DNA from 2 places in the Acutalibacter sp. LFL-21 genome. Region 1 is predicted to be linked to the other one. Evidence: predicted binding sites of a transcription regulator. Region 1 holds the regulator's gene; the other holds the start of a gene.
The links. Region 1 encodes HrcA, which represses chaperone genes, less so after heat shock. Its sites were predicted from a motif close to TGTTAGCACTCNNNNNNNNNGAGTGCTAACA; they were not measured.
Positions count from the first base shown of each region.

Region 2: the regulator HrcA is predicted to act here: its motif matches at 5,368-5,398, upstream of ODJ80_RS06105 (co-chaperone GroES).

Region 1 is NZ_JAOTNT010000004.1:313,518-328,389, forward strand. Features, by position in the region: gene ODJ80_RS07060 (S-layer homology domain-containing protein) at 1-2,689, opposite strand, end outside; gene ODJ80_RS07065 (S-layer homology domain-containing protein) at 3,084-4,568, shown strand; gene ODJ80_RS07070 (YitT family protein) at 4,803-5,456, opposite strand; gene ODJ80_RS07075 (MerR family transcriptional regulator) at 5,533-6,354, shown strand; gene ODJ80_RS07080 (glycerate kinase family protein) at 6,433-7,575, opposite strand; gene ODJ80_RS07085 (MATE family efflux transporter) at 7,604-8,956, opposite strand; gene dnaJ (molecular chaperone DnaJ) at 9,142-10,287, opposite strand; gene dnaK (molecular chaperone DnaK) at 10,441-12,282, opposite strand; gene grpE (nucleotide exchange factor GrpE) at 12,358-12,909, opposite strand; gene hrcA (heat-inducible transcriptional repressor HrcA) at 12,960-13,985, opposite strand; gene ODJ80_RS07110 (pentapeptide repeat-containing protein) at 14,162-14,755, opposite strand.
Region 2 is NZ_JAOTNT010000004.1:96,629-111,500, reverse strand. Features, by position in the region: gene nifJ (pyruvate:ferredoxin (flavodoxin) oxidoreductase) at 1-1,936, shown strand, start outside; gene ODJ80_RS06130 (DUF3892 domain-containing protein) at 2,041-2,346, opposite strand; gene ODJ80_RS06125 (MmcQ/YjbR family DNA-binding protein) at 2,442-2,804, opposite strand; gene ODJ80_RS06120 (transketolase) at 2,959-3,804, shown strand; gene ODJ80_RS06115 (transketolase family protein) at 3,797-4,741, shown strand; gene ODJ80_RS06110 (GNAT family N-acetyltransferase) at 4,812-5,246, shown strand; gene ODJ80_RS06105 (co-chaperone GroES) at 5,587-5,871, shown strand; gene groL (chaperonin GroEL) at 5,939-7,567, shown strand; gene ODJ80_RS06095 (sedoheptulokinase) at 7,698-9,032, shown strand; gene ODJ80_RS06090 (hypothetical protein) at 9,236-9,469, shown strand; tRNA gene ODJ80_RS06085 (tRNA-Ser) at 9,792-9,881, opposite strand; tRNA gene ODJ80_RS06080 (tRNA-Ser) at 9,932-10,020, opposite strand; gene ODJ80_RS06075 (putative ABC transporter permease) at 10,064-10,480, opposite strand; gene galE (UDP-glucose 4-epimerase GalE) at 10,671-11,687, shown strand; gene ODJ80_RS06065 (Maf family protein) at 11,671-12,249, shown strand; gene ODJ80_RS06060 (sporulation protein YunB) at 12,309-12,953, shown strand; gene ligA (NAD-dependent DNA ligase LigA) at 12,967-14,872, shown strand, end outside.

The DNA of each region.
Region 1 (14,872 bases):
TGGAAGCAGCGTCCGGGAACTGGGTCAAATCGCCAGCAGCCGTCAGGTCGTAGCCCTTGAAGCGGGCGTACTTGTACAGCATCACAGCGAACTGCTCACGGGTCACGTTGCTGTCAGGATCGTACAGACCGCCGCCAATGCCCGCCACCACACTGTTCTGGGCGGCCCAGGTGATAGCGTCCACGGCCCAATGGCCAGAGGTCACGTCGGTAAAGGTAGAATCGCCGGTCACAGTGGGCTTGCCTTCCAGGTTGTAGAACAACTGGGCAGCCATAGCCCGGTCCAGCAGCATGCCAGGCTCAAAGGTGGTCTCGCCGGTGCCGGCCATGATGCCGTTCTCGTATACATAGGCCACGGCGTCATAGAACCAGTCGTCCCCTTCCGTCACGTCCGTGAAGGGCCAGGTGGGCTCTTCCGGCTCGGAGGGTGTGCCGCCGCCGGGGGTGGAGGGTGTACCAACTTCGCCTGTCACGGGGTTCCAAACCAAATTCCCAACCAAATAATCACTGATGTTGTTCTCATACGTACCGCCAGAGATGGAGAGGTCCACGCCGTTCACATCTGTTGTTCCATCCTGTTGCTTTGCCACGGAGACGGAACCAGCAAAGGTGCCGCCGGAAATGGAAGCAGATTGTCCATCCCCGTTGCCTTTAGAATTTTCAATATACAGAGACTTCTCTTCCCCGATATCTCCATCAGTCATCGTAAAGGTGCCGCCAATAGCGGAAGAGGTACTGTTATCCAGATTGATGCCACCCCAAAGGTTGCCGCTGGTGGTCAGGCCGTTGACGGTCAAATTCGAGCCCAGCGAGGTAACGCCATAGGTAGAACAGTTCTTGACTTCCACGTTTTCCAAAGTCACAGTCGTGCGGTTGTTTTCACTACCATTAGCTGTGAAAACATTGATGCCGGAACGAGGCGCACTCCCAGTAGTCGAACTGACTTCCCCTGTGACACCACCATCAATGGTTAAATCCCGGATAATGACATTTGCGCCATCCATTACATTGATGACATGATATTCACCACGAGTATCCCCACTGTTCAGAACATAATGCTCCCCCGCAGTGATGGTCTTGCCGTTGCCGTCCAACGTGATGTCTTTTGTGATATTGACAGCTCCTTGGCCGGAAGAAATGCCTGTTTCAGGCGCATCCAAGGTAAAATCTTTTACCAGCCGAATAGTATCGCCGTCATTGGCCGCGGAAATAGCGGCTGCCAAATCCGTATAGGTTACGGCAGTGGTTTCGTTGATTGCGACAATCTCAGATTCATCATTCTGATCTTTTTCATTGAAGATTGTGCCAGTTGCACCAGCATCTGAAGAGTCATCTATGTTTCCACTGACAGTAGAATCACCCAGAATTGCTGTAGAACCTTCACTGGTATTGCTTACATTGCCATTGATAGTTGTATCACGAATGGTCAAGCCAGTCTTGCTCTGGTTTGTCACATTACCGCTTACGGTAGTGTTGGAGATGGTCAGAGAAGTGTTTCCGCCATCTTGCGTGGTTGTGCTTGTGGTCAGATTGGAAACCTTGACAACGTCTCCGCTAATTTCTGCTCCTTCCGTTCCATCCACCGTGACAGTGATTGCCAAATCATCATATCCCATGGAATTGTCACTCATGTTTTTGTCGGAGACCACAATGGCAGGTTTCGTTCCCTCGTCTTCGGCAGTGTTGGTAACCACGGCATCGCCAGAGATATGAACATTAACATTTCCCACATAACCGCTGCTAGCTTTACCGACAACAATAGCACCCTGGGTGCCACCACTGCCGCCTGCAATGAGGTCCGAGTCATCTCCTACCGTAGTACCGATAATTTGTCCACCGGTAATGTTCAACTCGCCAGCACAAATACGAATTGCTTGTCCGCCGGAAATGGTACCGCCGGAAATATTTGAAATACCTACCGCAGGCAAGTAAAGCGCACAGCCGTCATCTGTTTCAGAGTTCACATTATCTCTGCCATGAATCGTTCCACCTTCAATATCCAGCGTAAAGCCCGCAAACTGGCCGCTGCTGGCATTGGTTCCAATGGCCATACTGGCAGTGATTTCTGCATCACCTGAAATGGTAACCAACATCAAATCGTTTCTTGTCTCCGTTCCGCTTGCGTTTAACCCTGTCCCAGGAACACCAGCCCCCTGGATATACATACCATAAGCATCGCTCTCCAGGGTACCACCTCGGATTTCGCAAACAACCTCTTTATTGTTAGCGAAAGAGTCCTTGGTTACAGCATTTACAACGCAATATCCCCATTTGGAATTATCAGTAGTTTCCCCAACAACAGCTTGTGTTGAAGTGGCCTCTATCTTGCCAGACTCCATGATGAATGTGCCATTGTTCAAAATGCCTCTAGCGTTGTCCACAGAAAGCGAACCAACCCCACCAGAGGAGCTATCCCGCAGGGTTAGCGAAGCGCCTTCATCAATGCGGAACAGATAAGCCAAAGCGTCCGCATTGCTCACAAGATCCCCGGAATTTGAAATTGTAAATCCGTTCAAATCCAACGTAAGGCTTCCCGTTACCTCATAGCTAGAGCTCAGCTCCACATTCTCCGTAAGCGTGATCACGCCATCAACGGGTGTTGGTAACTCTGTTGACTCCGCACTGGCCGCAACAGGGACCATTGCCAGCACGAGAACCAATGCCAGCAACACGGACATGAGTTTTTTCATCTGTGTTTCCTCCTTTGCGCATCACATAGATAGATCCTGTTGGGTTCCCAACAGGAGAAGGGGCATGCCCCTTCTTTGAATTTCTTGTCTGGATTATAACACATAATTTTATTTATGTCTATTTTTGCAAGTAAAAAATCCGGACTGTTTTTCGCCAAACCAGCCAATTCCCTCTAGGAACCTGCCGCGGGCATGGAAAAGCCTCCGGATGGGTGTTCTCACACTTACGCAGGATTTCGTGGCGCGCAGGAACGCCTCACCCACGGGGCGCCCTCTCCCCTTTCACAAAACATGGACAAATTCCCGCCAAACCAATTGACAATTCCATGCACTGTGCAGTATTCTTTTCTTATGCGGCGGAAAAGAATTCCGATCTACCGAGGAGGGATATTGTATGAGGAAAAAGCACTGCCGCCTGGCAGCCCTGCTATTAGCGGTACTCCTGTGCCTGACGGCCCTGCCGGTGAGCGCCAGCGCCGCTGGGGACGCCATGAGCCTGGATCAAGTTAAGGCACTGATGAACGCGGAGCCGCTCTACCCCCAAAAAACGGGCTACGTGGAGCTGGACCGGATGCTGGAAGAACTGGTGGCCCCTTACAGAGGGAAAGATACCTACACCACCCTGAAGGGCCTGTACGAATGGACTGTAAACAACATCGACTACAGCTGGAACGGGTACTCGCAGAACTACGCCCCGGCCTACGACTGCTTCACGCTGACCTACGACTTGACCTATGAGACCGGCCTTCCCCAGGCCTATCCCATCGACATGATCTATCGTGCCTATCACATGCTGACAGCCCGCACCGGCGTGTGCTACGACTGGGGCATCCTTTTCGCGGTGATGGCCCGGTATGTGGGGGTGGAGAGCTACGTTCACACGGGCATCCTGCGCATCGGCACCTGGACGGGCCACCACGGCTGGACCGAGCTGCGGCTGGGCGGGAAGAACTACATCTTCGACGGCCAGCAGGACTGGCGCTCCAAAGGGATTTACGGCTACATCCTCTACGACCATTTTGGCATCTCCATGGACAACGCTTGGCGCTACCAGCAGGAGACATCCGCCAATGGCCCCCGGGACGCCAGCATGCTCCCCGTGGACGCGCCCCGGGTGCGTGTTGCCAATGTGACGGTGATCCCTTCCCGCTCTGGGCAGGTGGAGGGCGGCGGCACGTGTGTGGGGGGCGAAGAGACCACCCTCTCCTCTGCGGGCGACCTGCCCGTGGTGGGGTGGTACTCTCCCAACAGGGTGCTCCTCAGCCAGGAGCCATCCTACACCTTGACCCCCACAGGCGACACCCGCATCTATGCGCTGTTTGAGGGGGACCGCTTTGTGGATCTGCGGGGAGACGCTTGGTATTTGGAGGACGTGATGCAGGCAGCCGATCTGGGAATCGTCTCTGGCGTATCGGAGGCCTTCTTCGAGCCCTCTGGCACGATGGACCGGGCCATGTTCGCCACCGTGCTGTACAAGGCGGCAGGCGGAGAAGATGCCTCGCCGGAGTCTCTGCCCTTTGAGGACATCCGCCCTGAGGACTGGTACGCGGAAGCCGTGAGCTGGGCCTATGACAACGGAGTGGTTCAGGGCATTTCCGACACGGAGTTTGCCCCTCAGTCCCGTGTCACCCGTGAGCAGGCCGCCACCATGATGATCCAATACCTAGAAAGCCAAGGGGTGTTCTCCGAAGCGGAAGAACCGGATTTCACCGATGCGGACCAAATCAGCGCCTATGCGCGAGCGCCCCTGGCCAAGGCACAGGACCTGGGCATTCTTGCCGGCTACACAGACGGCACCGTGGGCCCTCAAAACACCCTCACCCGTGCCGAAGGTGTAACACTGCTGATGAACATGCTCTCCTGCTTGGAGGCAGCGTAAGCGATACAGCAAATAGAAAGAGGGGCCTTATGGCAGAGAAGCATAAAGAAGTATTGTAAAAATACTGACCTATGCCAAGTAAACGGGAAATAAGAAAGCTCTATGTGAATGGGTGAACCATTTGCATAGAATTTGCATCTTTGTGAAATAAAGCCGGCCTAGGCTTCTACGGAAATAACCAAGCGCCCCTGTCCATCACAGACAGGGGCGCTTGGTTATTTTATATGGAGGGATTTACACGCCTTCCCCACACTGCTTAGAACAGGGCGGCTGAAAAGCTGTCACTTTGTCGATGAGGAAGGAAGACAGCGTAACAGTAACCAGGGAAAAGGCGATACGGGTGATTGGAATGTATGAAAGGGAGAGCAGCAGCACCGTCAGGTCGGTGAAGAGGTAGGCAAAGGAAAGCCGCCACCGAGTTACCTTGGAGATCACCAAGGCGAGGGCGTCATCCCCGCCGGAAGAGCCTCCCTGCCGCACAATAAGCCCCACGCCCACACCCACGAACAAGCCGCCCAGCACGGACGCTGCCAGGGGATGATCGGACAGATCCGGCAGCATGGGCGGGAATTGTTCCCAGAGCTTGTAGAACAGGGACACACAGGCTGTGGACAGCACAGAGGTGCGGATAAAGGAAAACCCCAGGTATTTGAAGGCCAGCAGATAGCAGGCCACGTCCAGCACAGGGGTGATGTAAGCCGGGGAAAAGCCCAGCCAATGCTCCACCAGCAGCATGGCGCCAATGACGCCCCCTTCTGTGATACCGGTCCGCTGGTGGATATTGTGAATTCCAAAGGTGGCTATGGCAGCCCCAAGAACAATGAAACACAGGCTTTTCCAGGTGAGCCCTTCCAAAAGTTTGGATTTTATTCGGGAGAAAAATGGCACAGTAACGCCTCCTTGCAAAATTCCCTTGCTAAGGCTATAATAAGGGATATAGTAACTATATTGTCAAGGGGTTTTTATGGACGAGCTTTTTTCCATTGGGGAACTGTCCCATTATCAAAACATCTCCAAGCAGACACTGATCTTCTATGATAAAACGGGGCTGTTTAAGCCCGCTTATGTGGACCCCCAGAACGGCTACCGTTATTACAGCGCTGCCCAACTGGATGAACTGGACACCATTCTTATCCTGAAAAAAAGCGGCCTTTCCCTGCAAAAAATCCGGGAACTGCTGGAACACTACACCACCAAGAGCAGCCTTTCCACCTTGCGGCAGCAGCTCTCTGTCATCGACGGACAGATGCGGGAGCTGCGGCATATCCGCGGCAGGCTGGCCCAGCGGTGCGACCTATTGGAGGAAGCCCAGCTCCACCGGGACGAGGCAGTGGCCCTGGAGGAAGCGCCTTTGCGGTACATTCTCTACCGGCCGGTGCAGTCCCCCGGCTCCCTGCGGGAGGTGAGCATCTCCACCAAGCAATGCTTCGCTGAGGCATTCCAGCGTGGGGTACCCATCTTTTTTCAAAGCGGGGTCATCGTGCCCCGGGAGAACATTTTGAGCCAGCGGTATACCCAGGCCTCCACCGCCTTTTTAACCACCGACCGGACGGACCGGGCCCAAAACCTGCGCCAGCTCCCTCCCGGAAAGTGCGTGTCCACCTATCATGTGGGGGACTACCCTTCCATCGGCCGCTCCTACGAACGCCTGCTGGATTATTGCAGGAAACACAGGCTGCGGCTGATTTCGGATTCCTACGAATTCTGCGTCAACGACTACATCACCACCCAAGTTGAAAGCGAATATATCACGAAGATCCTGTTTTATATCCAGCCGCTCCGCTGACAGGAGGGTTGTCCCCCGTCAGGGGGACATAAAAAAGCCGCCCTTGGGCGGCTTTTTTCATCCTATACGGGGATAGCCTTATACGTTCCCCGGCCGGAGGGCCAGGGTGCGGGCGATGTTCTCCATAGCCAGGGCCAGGTTCTCCCGGGCGTGGTGGCGGCTCTCGGAGAAGGGCTGGGCCGCCCGGTTGACGCTGAACACGGCGGAAAGCCCCTGGTCGTACATGGGCTCAAACCCGGGGCCTATCTGCCCCACCACGGCGATCACCGGCACGCCGGCCCGTTTGGCACGGCCGCATACCCCGGAGACCACCTTGCCCCGCAGGCTTTGAAAGTCAATCTTCCCCTCCCCGGTGAACACCAGGTCCGCGGAGGGAAGGCGCTTATCAAAGCCCAGGGTGTCCAGCACCACGTCGATGCCCATGCGCAGCCGGGCCCCGCAGAAGGCCGCCATGCCGAAGCCCAAGCCCCCCGCTGCCCCGGCCCCGGGCATCTGGGACAGGTCCCGCCCCAGGCACCGGCCGGCCACCTGGCCCAGATGGCGCAGCCCTTGGTCCAGGCGCTCTACCATGGGATCATCCGCGCCCTTTTGGGGGGCGAACACATAGGCTGCCCCATTCTCCCCATACAGGGGGTTGTCAATGTCGCACATGGCCACCAGCTCCACCCCCTCCAGGGCCTTGGCCACGGGGGTGCAGTCCAGGGCGGCAATCTCCTGCAAAGTGCCGCCGGTGGGCAGGAACTCCGTGCCGTCCTGCCGGGTGAACTTGGCCCCCAGAGCCGCGGCAGCGCCCACGCCTCCATCGTTGGTGCAGCTGCCCCCCAGGCCCAGGATGACTTTCCGCCGCCCCCGGCGAATCGCGTCTAAAATCAGCTCTCCTACGCCGTAGGTGGTGGCCCGCTCCGGGTCCAGGCGGCCCTCCGCCAGAGGGAGACCGGCGCAGGCGGCCATCTCGAGGACAGCGGTTTCCCCATCAGGAAGGAGGCCGTAAAAGCCCCGTACCTGCTCTCCGAAGGGCCCAGTGACGGGGAGTTCCACCCGCTCTCCCCCAGCCGCGGCCAAAAAGGCCTCTACACTGCCCTCTCCCCCATCGGCCACGGGCAGGCTGGTGATGTCCGCCTCTGGGAAAACGAGGTGGAGCTGCTCCGCCATGGTCTCACACACCTGGCGGGAGGTCAAAGTGCCTTTGAAGGAATCGGGCACCAAAAGGATTTGCTTCATGGGCACATTCTCCTTTCAGGAAAGACGGTCACAGCTTCAGCTTCGTCCAATTGCCCTTGCGGAACCGGAAGAAGGTGAGCAGGAACCGCACCAGCTGATCCAGGGCGGTGCCCAGCCATGCGCCCATCAAGCCCAGGCCGATGGGGTAGCACAGCAGCCAGCTGGCACCGGGACGGATAAACGTGACGCTGATGAAGGAGACCAGCGCTGTAAACTTGGTGTCTCCCGCACCGCGCAGGCAGCCGAACTGCACCACCTGTTCAATCTGCATAAACAGCACTACGCTGAGAATGCGCATAATCATGGCGCCGTAATCCAGGATGACGGGGTCGTTGGAGTAGAGGAGGAAAATCTCTTTGCCAAAGAAAAAGTAGATAAAGCCCATCACACAGGCGCAGCACAGGCCCAGCCGCTGGCACACGCTGCCGTAGATCTTGGCCATGTCCGGCCGCTGGCGTCCCAGGCTTTGACCGATAAGGGTGATAGCCGCCACGGAGAGGCCATCTCCGAAGGAGAAGGACATGCTCATCATATTGCTGCCGATCTGGTGGGCAGCCAGCTCTGTGGTGCCCAGACGGGCCACTGTCATGGAGAACAGCAAAAAGCCGATGCGCAGGCACACCTGTTCCACCAAAGAGCTGGACCACACGTTGCCGATGGACTTCACGCTCTGCCGCTCTGGCAGCCACCCCTTAACCGAGCGCAGGTTGATAAAGCTGTCCTTCCGCAGGACAGAGGCGATGCTCAGGGCACAGGCGCACACCGTGCCCAGCACGGTGGCGATGGCAGCGCCCCGCACCCCCAGCTCTGGAAAGCCCAGGTTGCCGCCGATGAGCAGGTAGTTGAAGATGACATTGACCACATTGGAGATCAGGTTGGTGACCATGGCAATGCGGGTGTTCCCCGCCCCCCGCTGGGCGGCGTTCAGCACCAGGCTGACGGTGTTGAACACCTGGCCTCCCATGATGATCTGCAAATACTCCACCGCATATTCGTGGGTGTCTGGCTGAGAGCCCACCAGCCGCACTATGGGGCCGGCAAAGGCAACGAATACGGCGCTGGTGAGGGCCGTCATTCCCAAAGTGATGAGCAGGCACATGCGCACCACCCGGTTGGCGCTTTCCCGGTCTCCGGCGCCTTTGCGGCGGGCCACAATGGCCGAAACAGCCACGTTCAGCGAAAGGAAGAGGGCCAGGCCCAGCATCTTGGGCTGGATGGTCAGCCCCACAGCAGCAATGGCATAGGACCCCATGGTCCCCACCATGATCGTATCCACCATGCCGGCCAGGTTGACAAAAAAGGACTCCAGCACAGAGGGCCAGGCCACCGCAAGAGTGGTCTTTAAAATCTCCCGGCTAGGAGGGATGTCCCCCATCTCCATGCCTTTGCAGACCTTTGCGGGATTGATAAATCGCACCGTTCTCCACTCCTCAAAATAGTTGATATTGCAACAATTGTACCATGTTCTGCCTAGGTTTGCAAGGCAGCGGCACATTTTTTATTGAAAAAAGAGGAAAAACCGCACAAAGCAAAGGGCCCCGGCAAATTGCCGGGGCCCTTTGGGCCTCATTCTCCAAACAGATCTTTCAGCTTTCCAAAAAAGCTTCTGCGCTTTTGATAATTCTTCTCATCGCTGGCTTTGTCCAGCTCACCAAGGAGTTCCTTTTGGCGCTTAGAAAGGTTCCGAGGCACCTCTACTGTGACCTGGACGTATTGGTCCCCCCGCATCCGGGTATTCAGCCCCTGGATGCCCTTGCCCTTCAGGCGGAACACATCGCCCGGCTGGGTGCCCTCATGGACGTGGTAGCTGACCTTGCCGTCCAGGGTGGGCACCTCCACGTCAGCGCCCAAGGCAGCCTGGGTGAAGGTGATGGGCATTTCGCACCAGACATCGTTGCCGCGGCGCTCGAAAATGGGGTGCGGCCGCACGGAGATATACACATGCAGATCCCCGGCAGGCCCACCGTTCGATCCCGCGTTGCCATGGCCCCCCACATTTAAAATCTGCTCGTCATCAATACCCGCCGGCACTGTGATTTCCAGGCTTTTCCGGCGGCGGACCTTGCCTTTGCCTCCGCAGGTTTTGCAGGGGGTTTCCACCACCTTGCCCGTGCCGCCGCAGCGGTCACAGGTCTGGGTGGACTGCACTACGCCGAAAGGCGTGCGCTGGCTGATGCGCACCTGCCCTGTGCCGTGGCAGTGCTCACAGGTCTTGGGGCTGGTGCCTGCCGCAGCGCCGGTGCCATGGCAGTCGGCGCAGTCCTCAATCTGAGAGTAAGTGACGGTCTTCTTGCAGCCTTTGGCGGCCTCTTCAAAGGAGATGGCGATGTTGGCCTGCACATCACTGCCCCGCCGGGGGGCATTGGGGTTCTGACGGCGCCCGCCGCCAAAGCCACCGCCGAAGAAGCTGTCGAAGATATCGGTAAAATCGAAGCCCGCGCCTTGGAAGGGGTTTCCTCCCGCCGCGCCGCCGCCGAAATTGGGGTCCACCCCCGCGTGGCCGAATTGATCGTAGCGCGCCCGCTTCTCCTGGTCGGAGAGAACCTCGTAGGCCTCGTTGACCTCTTTGAACTTGGACTCCGCATCCTTGTCCCCGGGGTTCAGGTCCGGGTGATACTTTTTAGCCAGCTTCCGGTATGCCTTTTTGATCTCGTCCTCGCTGGCCCCCTTGGCCACGCCCAGAACCTCGTAGTAATCCCGTTTATCCGCCATGTTCCATCACTCCCAAACAGCAGGCTCGCTGCTTTTCTCACGCAAAATTCGCAAAATTTCCAGGGGCCCTTCCAGCCCCAACACCCAAAGACGCGAGGACGGTCTCCCGCCCCCGCATCCTTGGCCGGTCATGCCTTGGAAAAAGCCAAGGCCTTAGTCAACTTCCTTGTAGTCGGCGTCGTAGACATTGCCGTCGCCGCCGTTATCTCCGGGGTTGCCGCCCTGATAGGGAGGCTGCTGGCCAGGCTGGCCGCCCTGGGGCGCCTGCTGCTGGTACAGCTTCTCGCTGGCAGCGTAAACAGCCTTCTGCAGTTCGTCCATGCCGGCCTTGATCTGCTCCACAGTGCCATTCTTCAAGGTCTCCCGCAGGGCCGCCACTTTGGTGTTGATCTCGTTCTTATCGGAATCCTGCATCTTATCGCCGCTGTCGGAAACCAACTTCTCAGCGGTGTAGCACAGGTTCTCGGCGTTGTTCTTGGTGTCCACTTCCTCACGGCGCTTCTTGTCCTGCTCGGCAAACTGCTCGGCGTCCTTCACAGCGCGGTCGATGTCCTCCTTGCTCATGTTGGAGCTGGAGGAGATGGTGATGTGCTGCTCCTTGCCGGTGCCCAGGTCCTTAGCGGACACGTTCACGATACCGTTGGCGTCGATGTCGAAAGTGACCTCGATCTGAGGGATGCCCCGGGGAGCGGGAGCGATGCCATCCAGCTTGAACAGGCCCAGCTGCTTGTTGTCCCGGGCAAACTCACGCTCGCCCTGGAGGACGTTGACCTCCACCTGGGTCTGGCCGTCAGCGGCAGTGGAGAAGATCTGGCTCTTCTTAGTGGGGATGGTGGTGTTGCGGTCGATGATCTTGGTCATCACGCCGCCCATGGTCTCCACGCCCAGGGACAGGGGGGTGACGTCCAGCAGCAGCAGGCCCTGGACCTCGCCGCCCAGCACGCCGGCCTGGATGGCGGCGCCGATGGCCACGCACTCGTCGGGGTTGATGCCCTTAAAGGGCTCTTTGCCGATAAAGTTCTTCACAGCCTCCTGCACGGCGGGGATACGGCTGGAGCCGCCCACCAGCAGCACCTTGCTGATCTCGCCGATGGACAGGCCGGAATCGCTCAATGCCTGACGCACGGGGCCCATGGTCTTTTCCACCAGGTCGGCGGTGAGCTCGTTGAACTTGGCGCGGGAAAGGGTCATATCCAAGTGCTTGGGGCCGGTGGCGTCGGCGGTGATGAAGGGCAGGTTGATGGCTGCGCTGGTCACGCCGGAAAGCTCGATCTTAGCCTTCTCGGCGGCCTCTTTAATGCGCTGCATGGCCATCTTGTCGCCGGAGAGGTCAATGCCCTGCTCGGCCTTAAAGCTGTTCAGAATCCAGTCCATGATCCGCTGGTCGAAGTCATCGCCGCCCAAGCGGTTGTTACCGGCGGTGGCCAGCACTTCCTGCACGCCGTCGCCCATCTCGATGATGGACACGTCGAAGGTGCCGCCGCCCAGGTCGTAGACCATGACCTTTTGGTCGTTGTCCTTATCCACGCCGTAGGACAGGGCCGCGGCGGTGGGCTCGTTGATGATGCGCTTTACATCCAGGCCGGCGATCTTGCCGGCGTCCTTGGTGGCCTGGCGCTGGGCGTCCGTGAAGTAAGCGGGCACGGTGATGACCGCACTGGTGACAGGCTCGCCCAGGTAGGCCTCGGCATCGGCCTTCAGCTTCTGCAGGACCATTGCGGAGATCTCCTGGGGGGTGTAGCTTTTGCCGTCGATGGTGACCTTGTAGTTAGAGCCCATCTCCCGCTTGATGGAGGAGACGGTGCGCTCCGGGTTGGTGATGGCCTGGCGCTTTGCCACCTGGCCCACCATGCGCTCGCCGGTCTTGGAGAAAGCCACCACAGAGGGGGTGGTGCGGGCGCCTTCCGCGTTAGGGATAACAACGGGCTCGCCGCCCTCGATGACAGCCACACAGGAGTTTGTAGTACCCAAATCAATGCCGATTGTCTTTGCCATAATAAACTACCTTCCTTTGTTCTCTAAAATATCGTTACAGGATTTCGTATATGTCAATGTGTTGGACTTGCGCTGTTAGTTGGCCACCTGGACCATGGCGTGGCGGACCACCCGGTCCCCCAGCTTATAGCCTTTCTGATACACGGCGGCGATGACGTTCTCCCCCAAGGACTCATCCTCGATGTGGGCCACGGCGTTGTGCAGGTTGGGGTCGAAAGCCTCTCCCACTTTTCCCATCTCCGTGAGGCCCAGCTTTTCAAAGCAGGCCTGAATCTGGTGCTCGATCATCTCCACACCCTTTTTCATGTCCTCGGCGGAGGCATTCTCCTGGCCCAGGGCCCGCTCGATGTTGTCGGCGATGGGGAGCAGCTCCTTTACGGTATCGCTGACCGCATTGTTGTAGATGGCGCTTTTCTCGTTAGCAGTGCGCTTGCGGAAGTTGTCATATTCCGCAAGCACCCGCAGGTGCTGCTGTTTGTGCTCTTCAAACTCTTTTTGAAGCTTTTGCAGTTCGGTCTCCTCCGGAGGGCATTCCTTTTTTTCAGCCTCCTCCGGCTGGGACGCTTCTGCTTTCTGCTCCTGGGTCTCCGGCGTCTGCTCCGGCTCTTTCTTCTTATCCTTTGCCATGTTCCCGGCTCCCTTCTATAATCTCTATGGATTCAGCGGCCCGGCCGCTGTCATTCATCCTTCATCAAAACAGTGAGCTGCTGCCCCACCTGGGCGGCAACGTATTGCAGGACGGAAGTCACCCGGGGGTAGTCCATCCGAACAGGCCCCAGAACCGCCAGAGCCCCCGCATCCTGCCCGTCCACCAGATAGCGGCTGACAGCCAGAGACGTCTTATCCAGCTCTGGCCGGCCCAGCTCCCTGCCAATGCGTGTGACCACATGCCCCGGACGCTGCCGCAGCAGCAGAACCAGGTCCTCCCGGCGCTCCAGCAAATCCATCACCCGGCGGGCACCCCCGTGCTCCAGCTCGGGGTAGAACAGCAGGTTCATCTGGCCGCCCAGGAACACCTCGGTGCCCATGGTATCCCGCGCCACTTCCAGAAGGGCCCGCATGGGCGCCCCCATCAGGACGTACATCTGCCCCAGGCTGACCCCAATGCCCTGCAGCAGGGCCGGAGTGATATCGGCCACCGCCTTGCCGGCCAGTTTGCCGTTGAACACCCGGAAGAACACCCGCAGGATATCGTTGGTCAAATCGAAGTCACAGTGAAACACCCGGTTCTTCATGGTGCCGGCGGAGCTCATCAGGATAAGCATGGCCGTGCGCCGGCTGGTCTGGACAAACTGCACTGCCTTTACCCGGGCGGCATCCCCGCTGGGGGTGGTGGCGATTCCCACGCACCGGGTCACCCCCGAAAGCAGCCGGGAGGCCCGGCCCAGCAGTTTCTCCGGATCGTAAGAGCCGGAGAGAAGCATGGAGTCAAAAGCGCGCCGCTCCTCTTCCTTCAGCTCGGGAACCTTCATCAGGTGGTCCACATATTCCCGATACCCTTTCTGAGAGGGGATCCGCCCGGCCGAGGTGTGGGGCTGCTCTAAAAGGCCCAGCTCGATCAGGCCGGCCATCTCATTGCGCACCGTGGCCGAGGAAACGCCCACTTCGTCCGCGATGGCCTTGCTCCCCACGGGCTCGCCGCTTTTGATATACCCGGCGACCACGGAGGACAGGATGCGCTCCTTTCGTGGCGTAAGCTCCATGCCTTTCACCTCCGCTGGTTGTTTTAGCACTCTTTTACTTCGAGTGCTAATCCATGCTTATACTGTACCACCTAGGTCAGCAAAAGTCAAGGAGCTTTTTGTAAATTGTTTATGAATGGCCCCAAAGGGAAAAACAGCAGAAAAAAAGCCGCCCACAGGCGGCGTTTCCAACGGGGTTATAATTCTTCGATGACCACTCCCAAGGCAGAGAGCAGGTTTACGGCCTCTGGCAATGAAAAGCGGGCCCCCTTGACACGGTTGCTTTCCAAGGAGAAAAAATACTCCTCCGCGCCACGAAAGTCCGCCCCGGACAAGTCGTTCTGGGCAAAGGAGGTTCCCCCCAAGCGGCACTCCTGAAAGCTGGCCCCCTCCAGATGGCAGCCGTCGAACACACTGCCGGACAAGTCCGTCCGGGAGAAGTTGAAGCTCTTCAGGTCCAAGCCAAAGAACACACAATGGCGCAGGGAGCAGCCGCTCAGGCTGTCGAAGGGCAAAAAGCCCATCTCCCTCTTGCGCTCGTCCAGCAGGGCGGACCAATCCACCCCGGAAAGGGCGCAGTTCTCAAAATCGCAAGAGAACATCTGGCAGCCCCGCAGCTTGGGGGCCGCCACCTTGCAGTCCACAAAACGGCAGCCGGAAAACCGGCAGTTCACCAGGGAAAGCTCTGTAAAACGGCAGCTTTGGAACAGGCAGTCCTCCAGCAGCAGGCCAGAGAGCTCTTCCCCTGCCAGCTCCAGTTTAGAAAAGACCTCTCCGCAATATTCTTTCATAACGGCACCTCCCGGAGGGGCAAGGGCCCTGCCCTTCTGAGTTCTCACACGCTTTCTCACCGCCGGCGCCCGTTGTTGGCACAAGGCCGTTCCCGCAGCACAAGAAAAGCGGCAAGG
Region 2 (14,872 bases), 220 kb from region 1:
CTACACCATCGACGCCTTTAAGATCGGCAAGGAGCTGGGCCTGGGCACCCGCACCAACACCGTGCTCCAGTCCGCCTTTTTCTCCATTGCCAAGATCATCCCCGAAGAGGATGCTATCAAGTATATGAAGGACGCCGCCACCAAGTCTTACAGCCGTAAGGGCGACGCCATTGTCAAGATGAACCACGACGCCATCGACCGCGGCGCTACCGGCTACGTCAAGGTGGACGTGCCCGCCTCCTGGAAGGACGCTGTGGACGATTCTCAGAAGAAGGTTGCTACCGGCAACCGTCCCGAGCTGGTGGACTACGTCAACAACGTGGTGTTCCCCGTGAACTCCTTCCACGGCAAGGACCTGCCTGTCTCCACTTTCGAGAACTACGCCGACGGCACCTCTCCCCAGGGCACCGCTGCTTACGAGAAGCGCGGCGTGGCTGTGGATGTCCCCGAGTGGATTGTGGACAACTGCATCCAGTGCAACCAGTGTTCCTATGTGTGTCCCCATGCGGTCATCCGTCCCATCGCTATGACCGATGAGGAGCTGGCTGCCGCTCCCGCTGGCACCAAGGCCAAGCCCATGACCGGTGTCCCCGGCATGAACTTCGCCATGGTCATCTCTCCGCTGGACTGCACCGGCTGCGGCTCCTGCGTGACCACCTGCCCCGCCAAGAACAAGGCCCTGAAGATGGCCCCCATCGACTCTCAGCGTGACCAGGAGGCCGTGTTTGAGTATGGCATCAACCTGCCTGCCAAGGAAGAAGTGGCTGCTAAGTTCAAGGAGACCACCGTCAAGGGCAGCCAGTTCAAGCAGCCCTTGCTCGAGTTCTCCGGCGCTTGCGGCGGCTGCGGCGAGACTCCTTACGCCAAGCTGGCTACCCAGCTGTTCGGCGATAAGATGTTCATTGCCAACGCCACCGGCTGCTCCTCCATCTGGGGCGGTTCCGCTCCCGCCACTCCTTACACCGTGAACAAGGCCGGCCATGGTCCCGCTTGGGAGAACTCCCTGTTCGAGGACAACGCCGAGTTCGGCCTGGGCATGGCCCTGGCTCAGAACGCTGTTCGCGGCCGTCTGGCTGAGTTGACCGAGAAGCTGATTGCTGTGGATTACGCCACTGCCGAAATCAAGGAAGCCGGTCAGAAGTGGCTGGATACCATGAACGACCGCGCCGCCAACGACCAGCCCGCTAAGGATTACATCGCTGCCCTGGAAGCTGGCGTCATCGAAGGCTGCACCTGCGAGGCCTGCACTCTGGCTTCCCAGATTCTGAAGGATAAGGATTACCTGGCCAAGAAGTCCATGTGGATTCTGGGCGGCGACGGCTGGGCCTACGATATCGGCTTCGGCGGCCTGGACCATGCTCTCGCTTCCGGCGAGGACATCAACGTCCTGGTCTTCGACACCGAGGTGTACTCCAACACCGGCGGCCAGGCTTCCAAGTCCACTCCTTGCGGCTCCGTGGCGCAGTTCGCTGCCACCGGTAAGGCCACCAAGAAGAAGGACCTGGCCGGCATCGCCATGACCTACGGCTACGTCTACGTGGCTCAGGTGGCCATGGGTGCCGACATGAACCAGTGCATCAAGGCCTTCTCCGAGGCTGAGAGCTACCATGGCCCCTCCATCATCCTGGCTTACGCTCCCTGCATCAACCACGGCATCAAGGGCGGCATGGGCGTCTCCCAGGTGGAGGAGAAGAAGGCTGTGGCCGCTGGCTACTGGCACAACTTCCGGTTTGACCCCCGCCGCGCTGACGAGGGCCAGAACCCCTTCCAGCTGGACAGCAAGGCTCCCAGCGCTTCCTACCGCGACTTCATCATGGGCGAAGTGCGCTACAACAGCTTGACCCGTTCCTTCCCGGACCGCGCCGAGAAGCTGTTCGCCAACGCCGAGAAGTACGCTGTGGAGAAGTACGAGCGCCTGAAGAAGATGGCCGAGTAATCGTCCTTCTTTGGATGACTGTCTCTAAATAGCGCGATACAAAAGCCCCTGACCGGGGAAACCGGCCAGGGGCTTTTTGTGCGCCTGTGGGGGCGGGCTGCGTGTCAGCGAAGCCCGTCGGGAGCGGTGGGCAGATCGCCCAGGTTATTGCTTTCGCTGCCATCGGGCAGAGAGCGCAGGTACTCGCTGCCGTTGCGGCTGGCGATGGCCACGCCACGGATGCCGCCCTGCTTGGCCAGGGCCACGCCCTCCCGCTTGGAGAGCACCCGGCCATCGGAGAGCTCATATCCAGAGACCTTGCCGTTTTTCCGGATGAGGCCTGTGATGGTTTTGGCGTCCTTGTTGGGGACAGGGTTCATAATGTTGATGTTGGCGGGCAGATTTCCAATGCGTCCAGCCTGTTCCTTCATGGTGAGGACCTTCCTTTCCTAGCGCGTAGCGCGGCGTTTCAAATGGGGTTCACAGCTAGTTTTGTACCCCAAGGCCCCCGTTATACGGGAAAATTCTATTCCCCCAAGATTTCCCGCTGCTTTTTCTTGGAGAGTCCTGCCAGCACCAGCCGGTAAGAGGTTTCCATCAGCTCCCGCACCAGGTGGTCCGGCACGCTGCCTTCCAACCTGATAGAGCTCCAGTGTTCCTTGTTGCAATAGTAGCCGGGGAGAATATCCTCGTACTGTTCCCGCAGGAAGCAGTTCTCCTCCGGCGGCAGTTTCAGGGTGAGCAGGGCGTCGTTCCCGGCCCCGTCCTTGCAGATGGCGCCGAACAGCTTGCCGCCCACCTGGAAGCGGGTCCACTGCCACTCCTCCTTAAAGTCCCGGACAGCGCCGGGCTTTTGGGCCAGTTCTTCAAAGATCCAGGGATAATTCACAGTGGGCGCCTCCTCAAAGTTTTCTCCATTCTAGCACGGAAAAACTTCCCCCGCAACCGGGAAAACTAAGGATTGCTTTTTTCTGCAAAATGGGATACAATCGTATCTGTATGAGCACTGCAAGGAATACGGCGGAAAGGAATGGTGACAAGCCATGAACGCTCAAGAACGGAAAGACCTTCAGGTCACCGCGGCGAAGGTTCGCCTCGGCATCATCGAAGGCGTGTTCCACGCCAAATCCGGCCACCCGGGAGGCTCTCTCTCCGCGGCCGATCTCTTCACCTATCTCTATTTTAAGGAAATGAACATTGATCCCCAGAATCCCAAAAATCCGGACCGGGACCGTTTTGTGCTTTCCAAGGGCCACTGCGCTCCGGGCCTTTATGCCACTTTGGCGCAGCGGGGCTATTTTGATGTCAGCGAGCTGCAAAAGCTCCGCCATATTGGCGCCATGCTTCAGGGCCACCCGGATATGAAGGGCACCCCCGGTGTGGACATGAGCTCCGGCTCTCTGGGCCAGGGCATCTCCGCCGCGGTGGGCATGGCCTTTGCCGGCAAGCTGGACAAGAAAGACTACCGGGTTTACACCCTGCTGGGCGACGGCGAAAGCGAAGAGGGCCAGGTGTGGGAGGCTGCTATGTTTGCGGGCCACCATCAGCTGGACAACCTGTGCGTCATTTTGGACTACAACGGCCTGCAGATCGACGGCCCCGTGGCAGAGGTGGGGGGGCCCGCTCCCTTCGAACCCAAATTTGAAGCTTTCGGCTTTGAGACCATCACCGTGAATGGCAATGATTTTGACGAGCTGGAGAAAGCTTTTGACGCAGCCCGGGCCTGCAAGGGCAAGCCCTTTGCCATCATCGCCAAGACTACCAAGGGCAAGGGTGTTTCCTACATGGAAAATCAGGTGGGCTGGCATGGCAAGGCCCCCAACGCAGAGGAATATGAAGTGGCCATGAAGGAACTCAAGGAGAATCTGGAGGTGCTGCAGAATGGCTGAAATGGTGAAAAAAGCCACCCGTGAGAGCTTTGGGGAAGCCCTCACCGCCTTGGCTGAGACGAACCCCGACATTGTGGTGCTGGACGCCGACCTGGCGGAGGCCACCAAAACCGGCATCTTCAAAAAGAAGTACCCCGAACGCTTTATTGACTGCGGCATCGCAGAGTGCAACATGATCGGCATTGCTGCCGGCTTGGCTACCTGCGGCAAGGTGCCCTTTGCGGCCTCTTTTGCCATGTTTTCTGCGGGCCGCGCCTTCGAGCAGGTGCGCAACTCCGTGGGCTACCCCCATCTAAACGTAAAAGTGGTGGGTTCCCATGCAGGCATCTCTGTGGGGGAGGACGGCGCCACTCATCAGTGCTGCGAGGATATTGCCCTTATGCGCTCCATTCCCGGCATGGTGGTGCTCAACCCTGCCGACCACTATGAGATGCAGGCCGCCGTTAAGGCTGCGGCTGCGTATGTGGGCCCGGTGTACATCCGCTTGGGCCGTCTGGCTGTAGAGAGCGTTCACAACAACGACGATTACCGGTTCGAGCTGGGAAAAGGCATTACCCTGCGGGACGGCAAGGACATCACCATCATCGCCACCGGCCTGCTGGTGCAGGAGGCTGTCAAGGCCGCCAAGTCCCTGGAGGAAGCCGGTATTGACGCCCGCGTCATCGACATCCACACCATCAAGCCCTTGGACCAGGAGCTGGTCCTGAAGGCCGCCAAGGAGACTGGCCACATTGTGGTGGCAGAGGAGCACAACGTCATCGGCGGCCTGGGGGAGGCTGTGGCCTCTTACCTCAGCGAGGTGTATCCCACTCCCGTCACCAAGATTGGCGTCAACGACACATTCGGCCATTCCGGCCCTGCTGTGGACCTGCTGAAGGAGTTCGGCCTGTCCGCGGAAAATATCGAAGCCACTGTAAAAAGGGTTCTGGACAAGTAAGTCCGGCAAGGGGCTGCCGCTTTGCGGCGGCCTTTTTTGTTCCAGCAGGCAAGGCGGAAAGGAGCGCTTTATGGAACGGATCATTCGAGAGGCGGCTTTGGCGGATTGTTCCGCCATTACCCGCCTAAACCGGGAGGAAATGGGCTACGATTATCCCCAGGAAAAGACCTTTGTTAAGCTGCAGGCATGCCTGGCAAACCCTGCCCATAGAATTTTTGTGGCGGAATGGGGGGGAGAGGTGGTGGGCTACCTTCACCTGGAAGAGTACGATGTGCTCTATGCCGGCCACATGGTGAATGTGTTGGGGATCGCCGTCTCCAGTGCCTGGCGCCGCCAGGGGGTGGGCAGGGCCCTCCTGTCCGCCGGAGAAGCCTGGGCCCGTTCCAAAGGGGCAGTGGCAGTGCGCCTTGTCTCCGGAGAGGCCAGGAAAGGCGCCCATGCCTTTTACCAAAACCTGGGATACACGGGCAATAAGCTCCAGCGGAACTTCAAGAAACCCCTGTAAAATGGACGGCCTCTGCCGCCCTTTTTTTGCGGGGAGCAGGCTGAAATTTATGAAGAGAATGTTAAAAGTCAATTTTTTCAAAAAAGCCCCTTGACTTTTACTGACCATGTGGCTACAATAGTCTTAGCACTCGGGAATAAAGAGTGCTAAATTCCCGAGACGCCAGATCCTTCCTATCGGGGGAAGGGCCCCTGGCGGACCACGAGAGCATTTCCTTTTTCGCTGAATATTCCAGCGGTTTTAGCATTCTCCCCCGCAGAGTGCGAAAACATCAGATAGAGGCGGGGAGAAAGGAATGGGCCGCAAATCTCAGAATACTATCAGGCCCAGGTGTTGTGTTATGACGATCAAACCCCTTTTTGACAGAGTGCTCATCCAGACGGAAGAGGCAGAGGAAACCACGAAGAGCGGCATCGTGCTGGCTGCCAAAAGCCAGGAGAAGCCCCAGATCGCCCGCGTGATCGCTGTGGGCCCTGGCGGTGAGGTAGATGGCAAAGAGGTGAAGATGTACCTGAAGGAAGGCGACCGGGTCATCTGCGCCAAGTACAGCGGCACAGAAGTGAAGGTGGATGGCGAGGAGTACACCATCGTCCGGCAGAGCGACGTGCTGGCCGTTGTGGAATAAAAATTGCGTTTATCCCATTCTTTTGATTTCTGATTTTTATTTGAGAGAAGAAAGGATTTGACATACTATGGCTAAGAAAATCATCTATGGCGAGGACGCCCGCAAGGCTCTGCTTTCCGGCGTCAACCAGCTGGCGGATACCGTAAAGATCACTCTGGGGCCCAAGGGCCGCAATGTGGTGCTGGATAAGAAGTTCGGCGCCCCCCTCATCACCAACGACGGCGTCACCATCGCCAAGGAAGTGGAGCTGGAGGACCCCTTTGAGAACATGGGCGCCCAGCTGGTGAAGGAAGTCGCCACCAAGACCAACGATGTGGCTGGCGACGGCACCACCACCGCCACCCTGCTGGCCCAGGCCCTGGTCCGCGAGGGCATGAAGAACGTCACTGCCGGCGCCAATCCCATGGTGCTCCGCGGCGGCGTGCAGAAGGCCACCAAGGTCGCTGTGGACGCCATTGAGAAGAACGCCCATCAGGTTTCCGGCACCAAGGATATCGCCCGTGTGGCGGCTGTTTCCTCTTCCAGCGACGAGATCGGCCAGCTGATTGCCGACGCCATGGAAAAGGTCACCTCTGACGGCGTTATCACCGTGGAAGAGTCCAAGACCGCTGAGACCTACAGCGAGGTCGTGGAAGGCATGATGTTCGACCGGGGCTACATCACCCCCTATATGGCCACGGATACCGACAAGATGGTGGCCGAGCTGGATGAGCCCTATATCCTCATCACTGATAAGAAGATCTCCAATATCCAGGAAATCCTCCCCCTGCTGGAGCAGGTGGTCCAGTCCGGCAAGAAGCTGCTCATCATTGCCGAGGATGTGGAGGGCGAGGCCCTGACCACCCTGATCCTGAACAAGCTGCGCGGCACCTTCACCTGTGTGGCTGTCAAGGCCCCCGGCTTTGGCGACCGCCGCAAGGAGATGCTGGTGGATATCGCCACCCTGACGGGCGGCCAGGTCATCAGCGAGGAGCTGGGCCTGGAGCTGAAGGACACCCAGATCTCCCAGCTGGGCCGTGCCCGCCAGGTGAAGGTGGACAAGGAGAACACCATCATCGTGGATGGCGCTGGCAACTCTGAGGACATCAAGAGCCGCGTCAGCCAGATCCGCGCCCAGATCGAGACCACTACCTCTGAGTTTGACAAGGAGAAGCTCCAGGAGCGCCTGGCCAAGCTGGCTGGCGGTGTGGCTGTCATCAAGGTTGGTGCTGCCACTGAGATTGAGATGAAGGAGAAGAAGCTCCGCATCGAGGACGCTCTGGCTGCCACCAAGGCCGCTGTGGAAGAGGGCATTGTGGCCGGCGGCGGCACCGCTCTCATCGACGCCATCCCCGCTGTGAAGGCCTATGTGGATTCCACCGAGGGCGACGAGAAGACCGGCGCTTCCATCGTGCTGAAGGCCCTGGAAGAGCCCGTGCGTCAGATCGCTGCCAACGCTGGCATCGAGGGCTCCGTCATTGTGGAGCAGCTGAAGAAGGACGGCAAGGTTGGCTACGGCTACAACGCCCTTACCGGCGAGTTCCAGGATATGATTGAGGCCGGCATTGTGGACCCCACCAAGGTGACCCGCTCTGCCCTGCAGAACGCCTCCTCTGTGGCTGCTACGATCTTGACCACCGAGAGCCTGGTGGCCGATATCAAAGAGCCCGCTCCCGCTGCCCCTGCGGCTGGCGGCGAGATGGGCGGCATGTATTGATGCGCCCCAAAGGCTGAAAACACATCGAGTGAAGAAAAGGTCTCCAGCGCAGGCTGGGGGCCTTTTTGCGCGCCTTGACAGCCCCTTGCCCCGGCCGGTATAATGAAAGCCAAAGAAGGGGGCGTGAACGGTGAAGAGCATTGGCATCGACTTGGGAACCACCAGCATCAGCGTCAATGTGGTTTCTTTTCCCGGCCTGACCGTATGGGGAAAGGAGACCTTGGAAACGGGGGGATTTCTGGAAAGCCCCCATTCCTGGGAGCGGGCCCAGGACCCGAAGAGTGTTCTCTTCCGGGTGCGCCAGGTCCTGGACAGCCTTCTGGACCAGTGCCCGGACGTGGCCGCCATCGGCCTGACAGGCCAAATGCACGGCATCCTCTATGTGGACGGGGAGGGTAATGCCCTCAGCCCGCTGTACACCTGGCAGGACGGCCGGGGAGGGCTTCCCCTGTCCCAGGGTAAAAGCGCCTGCCAGCTGTTGGGGGAAAAGGGCGCCCGCTGCGCCCCGGGCTATGGGATGGGCACCCATCTGTACAACTTGAAAATGGGCCTGGTGCCCCCGGGGGCCCAGAGCTTCTGCACCCTGGCGGACTGGCTGGGCATGGCCCTCACCGGCCGGGAACGCCCCTTGCTCCACCAGAGCCAGGCGGCGGCCCTGGGCCTCTATGACAGCGCCTCCCGCTCTTTTCAGGAGGAGATCGCCCGGTCTGTGGGGATGAACCCCGCCCTTTTCCCCTCGGTCACGGGGGAGCTCTCCCTGCTGGGAGAGTACCGGGGCGTGCCCGTCAGCGTCTCCCTGGGGGATAACCAGGCCAGCTTTTTGGGCTCGGTCCGCCGGGCCCGCCAGACCCTGTTGGTCAATGTGGGTACAGGGGCCCAGATCTCCCTGTACGCAGAGCGGCCTTTCCAAGCGCCGGGCGCCGAGTCCCGCCCCTTCTTGGGCAGCTCTTGCCTGCTGGTGGGCTCTACCCTGTGCGGGGGCGCCGCTTACGCCGCCTTAGAGGGCTTTTTCCGAGAGTACGCCGTGGCGGCCGGAGCCCCGGACCAGCCCCAGTATGACGTGATGGCCCGCCTGCTGAAGGAGGCGCCCAGCCGTCCCTGGCAGGTGTGTACCGCCTTTTCCGGCACCCGGGAGGATCCCAGCGCCAGTGGTTCTGTCCAAGGCCTCCGCCGGGAAGACCTCCATCCCGCCGGCTTTATCGCAGGTGTGCTCTACGGCATGGCCCAGGAGCTTTACGGCTTGTATCAAGTGATGAAACCGGGGGCGGGGCTTCCGCCCCAGAATCTGGTGGCCTCCGGCAACGGGGTGCGCCGGAACCCCTGCCTTCAGCGCGCCTTGGCCGAGACCTTTTCCATGCCCCTCTCCCTGGTGGAGGCCCAGGAGGAGGCGGCCTTCGGGGCGGCACTCAGCGCCCTGGGCGCCACGGGACGGCTGTCCCTGAAGGAGCGGCTGGGAATTGAGTGACTTCCTCTGTGCCGAAGGCAGAGAGGCCGAAGGACCGCATTGCGTTTTCTTTACAGAGATTTTACCCGCTTGTGCTTGCGGGTGTCCTGTACCCTTGCTATGCTGAAAAAAGAAAGGCGCTGCAAGGGGAACCCTGCTTGTCTTGTGCAGCGCCGCATAGGATGGGGCGCAGGTTCGCGCCCCGGAGAGCGAGGTGCCATGATATGGATGAGAAGGGTTTCCGGCAGCTGGCAGTGGAGGCTTTGGCCTGGTTGAGAGAATATCCCCAGCGGGCGGCAGGGCTGGGTCTGTTTTTCTTGGGCTGCCTGTTGGCTGCCTTGGTGAGAGGCGGGGGAGACCCCCTTCGGGACTTTGCCTCCGGCACGGCGCTGGGACTGGGCGTGGGCTGTATGGCAGTGGGGGCCGTGTTCTTGGCCCTGTCCCTGCGGAATAAGTGACACCCTTTTGCCTGTGACGGTGATGGCATAACGCCTTGGAAATTCCTGCTGCAGGGGGAGGCGGCGCCGCTTAGAAGCGCAGGGAATCAAGCGAGAAGAAAAACCGGGCCCGGGGCGTTTTACGCGCCCGGGCCCGGCCTGTTTAGCCGCCAGGAAACAGATCTCCCTTGAACCCCCGTGAACAACGAAAAAGCTGCATTTTGATTTCTCAAAATGCAGCTTTTAACTTGTCTGACTGTTCAGAAAAATACTCGCTACAAACGCGGGCGAAAAGGCAAAAGAAAACCCGAGCCTGGAACGCGAATTGCGTCCAGGCTCAGTCTGGCGGAGAAGGAGGGATTTGAACCCTCGCGCCGGTTTCCCGACCTACTCCCTTAGCAGGGGAGCCCCTTCACCACTTGGGTACTTCTCCATGGTGAAATATGAAAAACGCTATCAACCGCTTGTAGCAGAACTGGCAGGTGGCGGAGAGGAAGAGATTCGAACTCTTGGTCCCTTGCGGGATCACTAGTTTTCAAGACTAGCTCCTTAAACCACTCGGACACCTCTCCATCTCTGAGGCGAGATTTATGATATCATATTCCCATGGAAAAGTCAACGGTTTTTTTCCAGAAGTATCCGGTCTCCCAATTCAGGGGTTTCTGTGCCGTGCAGCAGCTCGCACAGCGCAATGGCCGGCAGGGAAAGGCCCAGCCAAAGAAGGGAGTAGGGAAGGCACACCTGGCCCAGCAGGTTCAGGGGCACCTCCGAGTAGTCCCAGATGCGCAGGCCCAGCACCCGGTTAAGCAGAATTCCCAAAGCAAATTCAACCCCTGTAATCACCCCCGCCCCCGCGGTGCACCGGCTGAGCATGTCCCTGTCCTTCAAACGGCTGCAGCAAACCCGGTCGATCAGGCACAGGCACAGCCCTCCTGCCAGCGCCATGGAAGAGTGCGTCCTGCCCCGCCAGGCCATTTCCAGTGCAGGATACAGGCAGCTGCCCGTCAGGAATAAAAGCGCTTCCGTATACATAAACTATGCCCCCTTGGAAAAGTATTGCGCGTTTGCTAGTATTGCCTCGCTTGGGGCGGTTTATTTCCACTTTCCGTGGGAAATCTCGGAAACGCCTTGTATTTTCCGGCCCTTTTCCCTTATAATAGTCACAATGGCAGGCACGCCCTTTAAAGGGCGCCAGCTGAAAATCGGGAAGGAGTGTTCGCTTATGAGGATCCTTGTCACCGGCGGCGCCGGATATATCGGCAGCCACACCTGTATTGTCCTGCTTCAGCAAGGCCATGAGGTGGTCATTGTGGATAACCTCTGCAACAGCAAGCCCGTGGCTGTGCAGCGCATCCAGGAGCTTTCCGGCAGGAAAGCCGCCTTTTATCAATATGACCTTCGGGATGAAGAACATCTGCGCCAAGTCTTTCAGAAAGAGAAGATCGACGCGGTCATCCATTTCGCCGGCCTGAAAGCCGTGGGGGAGTCTGTCTCCATCCCTCTCAAATATTACGACAACAACCTGATGTCCACCCTGGTGCTTCTTAAGGTGATGAAGGAGTTCGGCGTGGGCAACTTTGTGTTCAGCTCTTCCGCCACCGTGTACGGCAATCCCGCCTCTGTGCCCATCCGGGAGGATTTTCCCCTCTCCACCACCAACCCTTATGGCGCCACTAAGCTGATGATCGAGCGCATCCTCACCGACTGCGCCCACGCGGACCCAGAGTTCCACCCGGTGCTCCTGCGGTACTTCAACCCGGTGGGCGCCCACGAGAGCGGCAAGATCGGGGAGGACCCCAACGGCATCCCCAACAATTTGGTGCCCTATATCACCCAAACCGTGGTGGGCAAGCGGGAGAAAGTCCACGTCTTTGGCGGCGACTATCCCACCTCTGACGGCACTGGCGTGCGGGATTATATCCATGTGGTGGACCTGGCCCAGGGCCACGCCGCTGTGCTGCCCCTGTTTGAAAAGGGCTTCGCCGGGACCAAAATCTACAATTTGGGCACCGGAAAGGGCTACTCCGTGCTGGAGATGATCCAGGCCTTTTCCAAGGCGGCGGGCAAAGATATTCCCTACGTCATCGACCCCCGCCGGCCCGGGGATATCCCGGCCTGCTACGCCGACTGCACCAGGGCCTATGAGGAGCTGGGCTGGAAGGCGGAAAAGACCTTAGACGACATGTGCGCGGACTCTCTGCGCTGGCAAAGGATGAATCCCAATGGCTTTGAAGATTGAACGAAAACTGATATTGGCCTCCGCCTCTCCCAGCCGGAAGATGCTGTTGGAGCAGGCGGGCCTGGATTTCGAGGTGGTGGTTTCCGGCGTGGACGAGACCGTTCCCCCGGACTACACCCCCGCCCAGACCGTGGAGGCTCTGGCCCAGCGCAAGGGGCAGGCCGTACAGGCCCTCCGCCCGGAGGCGCCCATCATCGCCGCGGACTCTGTGGTGAGCATCGACGGCCTGATCTTGGGCAAGCCCAAGGATGACGAGGCCGCCAAGGCCACTTTGCGCCGCCTCTCCGGCCGCACCCACGAGCTCATCACCGGGGTGTGCCTGCTGATTCACGGCCGGATGGACCTGTTCCACCAGGTCACCCGGGTGACCTTTTACCCTCTGACAGAGGAGGAGATCGCCGAGTATGTGGCCCTGGGGGAGTCCCGGGGCCGGGCCGGAGCCTACGGCATCGAAGGCATCGGCGTGGTGCTGGTCCAGTCCATCCAGGGGGATTACCCCAACATCGTGGGCCTGCCCGTGGCGGAGACCATCCGCCGCCTACATAAGCTCTTAGGGGGCTGATATCCCCGCCCGCACCTGAACATGCCTCCCCGCGTAGGATGGAAGGTGGAGGTGAGTCCATGAGCGGGACGATACATAGGCTGCGGCTGAGCCGCCGGGGAGGAAGACGGAAGGGGAAGGGAAAAGCGCTGCTGGCCTTTGCGGCTGCCCTGCTGGCAGGGGGGCTGTCCTTTTCCGAATGGGGCCTGGGCTCCATCTCGGAGGAGCTGACCCAGGAGGCCGCCCGGGGCTACGTGCTCTCCTGCGTAAACCAGGCGGTGGCCCAGGCGCTGGAAGAAGAGCAGGCTTTCGTCATCGTAGAGCGTGACGAAGCCGGGGCGCCCCTGGCCGTCCACACCGACGCCGCGGCATTGAACGCCCTGCGGGTGCAGGTGCTGGAGCGCTTGGAGGAGACCCTCAACGGCAGCGTGACAGTGGAGGTTCCCGCGGGCAGCCTGACGGGCATTGCCCTGCTCAACGGCCGGGGCTTTCCCGTGCCCCTGTCCATGAACCTGGAGGCCGCGGCGGACCTGTCCTTTCACACGGAGTTTGTCTCCGCTGGCATCAACCAGAGCTGCCACCGGGTCACTATGACGGTGACAGTGCAGGCCTATTCCCAGTCCCAGCGCTTTCAAACCCAGGCCCAGGTGGAGACCTCCACCGTGCTGGCAGAGACGGTGCTGGTGGGACAGGTGCCGGAAATGGCCCTTTTGGAAAATCAATAGAAGGAACGAAGCTATGGAAAAACAAGAAGCACAGCGCCGGCTGGCGGAGCTGCGGGAGCAGGTCCGCTACCACAGCCGGAAATATTATACGGAGGACGACCCGGAGATCAGCGACTTTGAGTATGACCAGCTCTACCGCCAGCTGGAGACCTTGGAGGGGGAGTATCCCGAACTGGTCACGGAGGATTCCCCCACGCAGAAAATTGGCGGGGCGGTGTACAACACCTTTGCCGAGGTGGTCCACCAGGTGCCCCTGGAGAGCCTCCACGATTCCTTCTCCCAGGAGGAACTGCGGGACTTCGACCGCCGGGTGCGGGAGGCCGTGGGGGACGTGGAGTATGTGGCGGAGCCCAAGTTCGACGGGCTCTCCGTGGCCCTGGAGTACCGGGACGGCCTGTTTGTCCGGGGTTCCACCCGAGGGGACGGCGTCACCGGCGAGGATGTGACGGAGAACATCCGCACCATCCGCTCCGTGCCCAAGATTCTGCGGGAGCCCGTCCCATTTTTGGAGGTCCGGGGCGAGGTGTACATGTCCGACCAGAGCTTCCAGCGCCTCTGCGCCCGGCAGGAGCTTCTGGAAGAGAAGCCCTTTAAAAACCCCCGCAACGCCGCGGCGGGCTCCCTGCGCCAGAAGGACCCGAAGATCACCGCCCAGCGGGAATTGAGCATCTTTGTCTTCAACGTCCAGCAGGTGGAGGGCCATGCCCTCTCCCGCCACGACGAGTCCCTGAAGTGGCTTGGGAAGCTGGGCTTTCCCGTGCCGCCCCTGTACCGCACCTCCGGGGATATGGAGGAGATCCTCTCCTTCATCCAGGAGATCGGGGACAAGCGGGGTGAGTTCAACTTCCCCATCGACGGGGCTGTTGTCAAGGTCAATGACTTCGCCCAGCGGGAAGAGCTGGGCAGCACCGCCAAGTTCCCCCGGTGGGCCGAGGCCTTTAAGTATCCCCCAGAGGAGAAGGAGACCACCCTGCTGGACATCGAGGTGAACGTGGGCCGCACCGGCGTGCTTACCCCCACCGGCCGTTTTGAGCCCGTGACCCTGGCGGGCACCACTGTCAGCCGGGCCACCCTCCACAACCAGGATTTCATCGCGGAGAAGGACATCCGTGTGGGCTCCCGGGTGGTGCTGCGCAAGGCCGGGGAGATTATCCCTGAGGTGGTGGCGGTGCTCTCCCACCCTGAGGGCTCCCAGCCCTATCACTTGCCGGAGACCTGCCCCTCCTGTGGGGAGCGGGTCACCCGGGTGGAGGGGGAGGCGGCCACCCGCTGCACCAACCCCCAGTGCCCGGCCCAGCTGCTGCGCAACCTCATCCACTTTGCCAGCCGGGACGCCATGGATATCGACGGCCTGGGCCCCGCCATTTTAGAGCAGCTGCTCCAGGCGGGGATGGTGGCCTCTCCGGCGGACCTGTACACCCTGCAGGTGGCCCAGCTGGAAAAGCTGGACCGCTTCGGCAAAAAGAGCGCCGAGAACCTGGTGGCCGCGGTGGAGCGCTCCAAGCAGAACGACCTGTACCGGCTGGTGTATGCCCTGGGCATCCCCCACATTGGGGCCAAGGCGGCCCAGGTGCTCTGCGGGGCCTTCCCCACCATGGAGGCCATCCAGAACGCCCCGGAGGAAGAGCTCTCCCAGATCGAGGGCTTTGGGGGCATCATGTCTCAAGAGGTGGCAGCCTTCTTCCAGAAGGAGTCCGCCCGGGCCCTGGTCTCCCGCCTTAAGGAGCTGGGGGTGAATATGGCCGCCCAGCAGCAGGAGGCCAAGGGCACCTTGTTGGCGGGCAAGACCTTCGTGCTCACCGGCACCCTGCCCACCATGAGCCGGAAGGAGGCAAGCCGGCTCATCGAGGAAAACGGGGGTAAGGTCACCTCTTCCGTTTCCAAAAAGACAAGCTATGTGCTGGCCGGGGAAGAGGCCG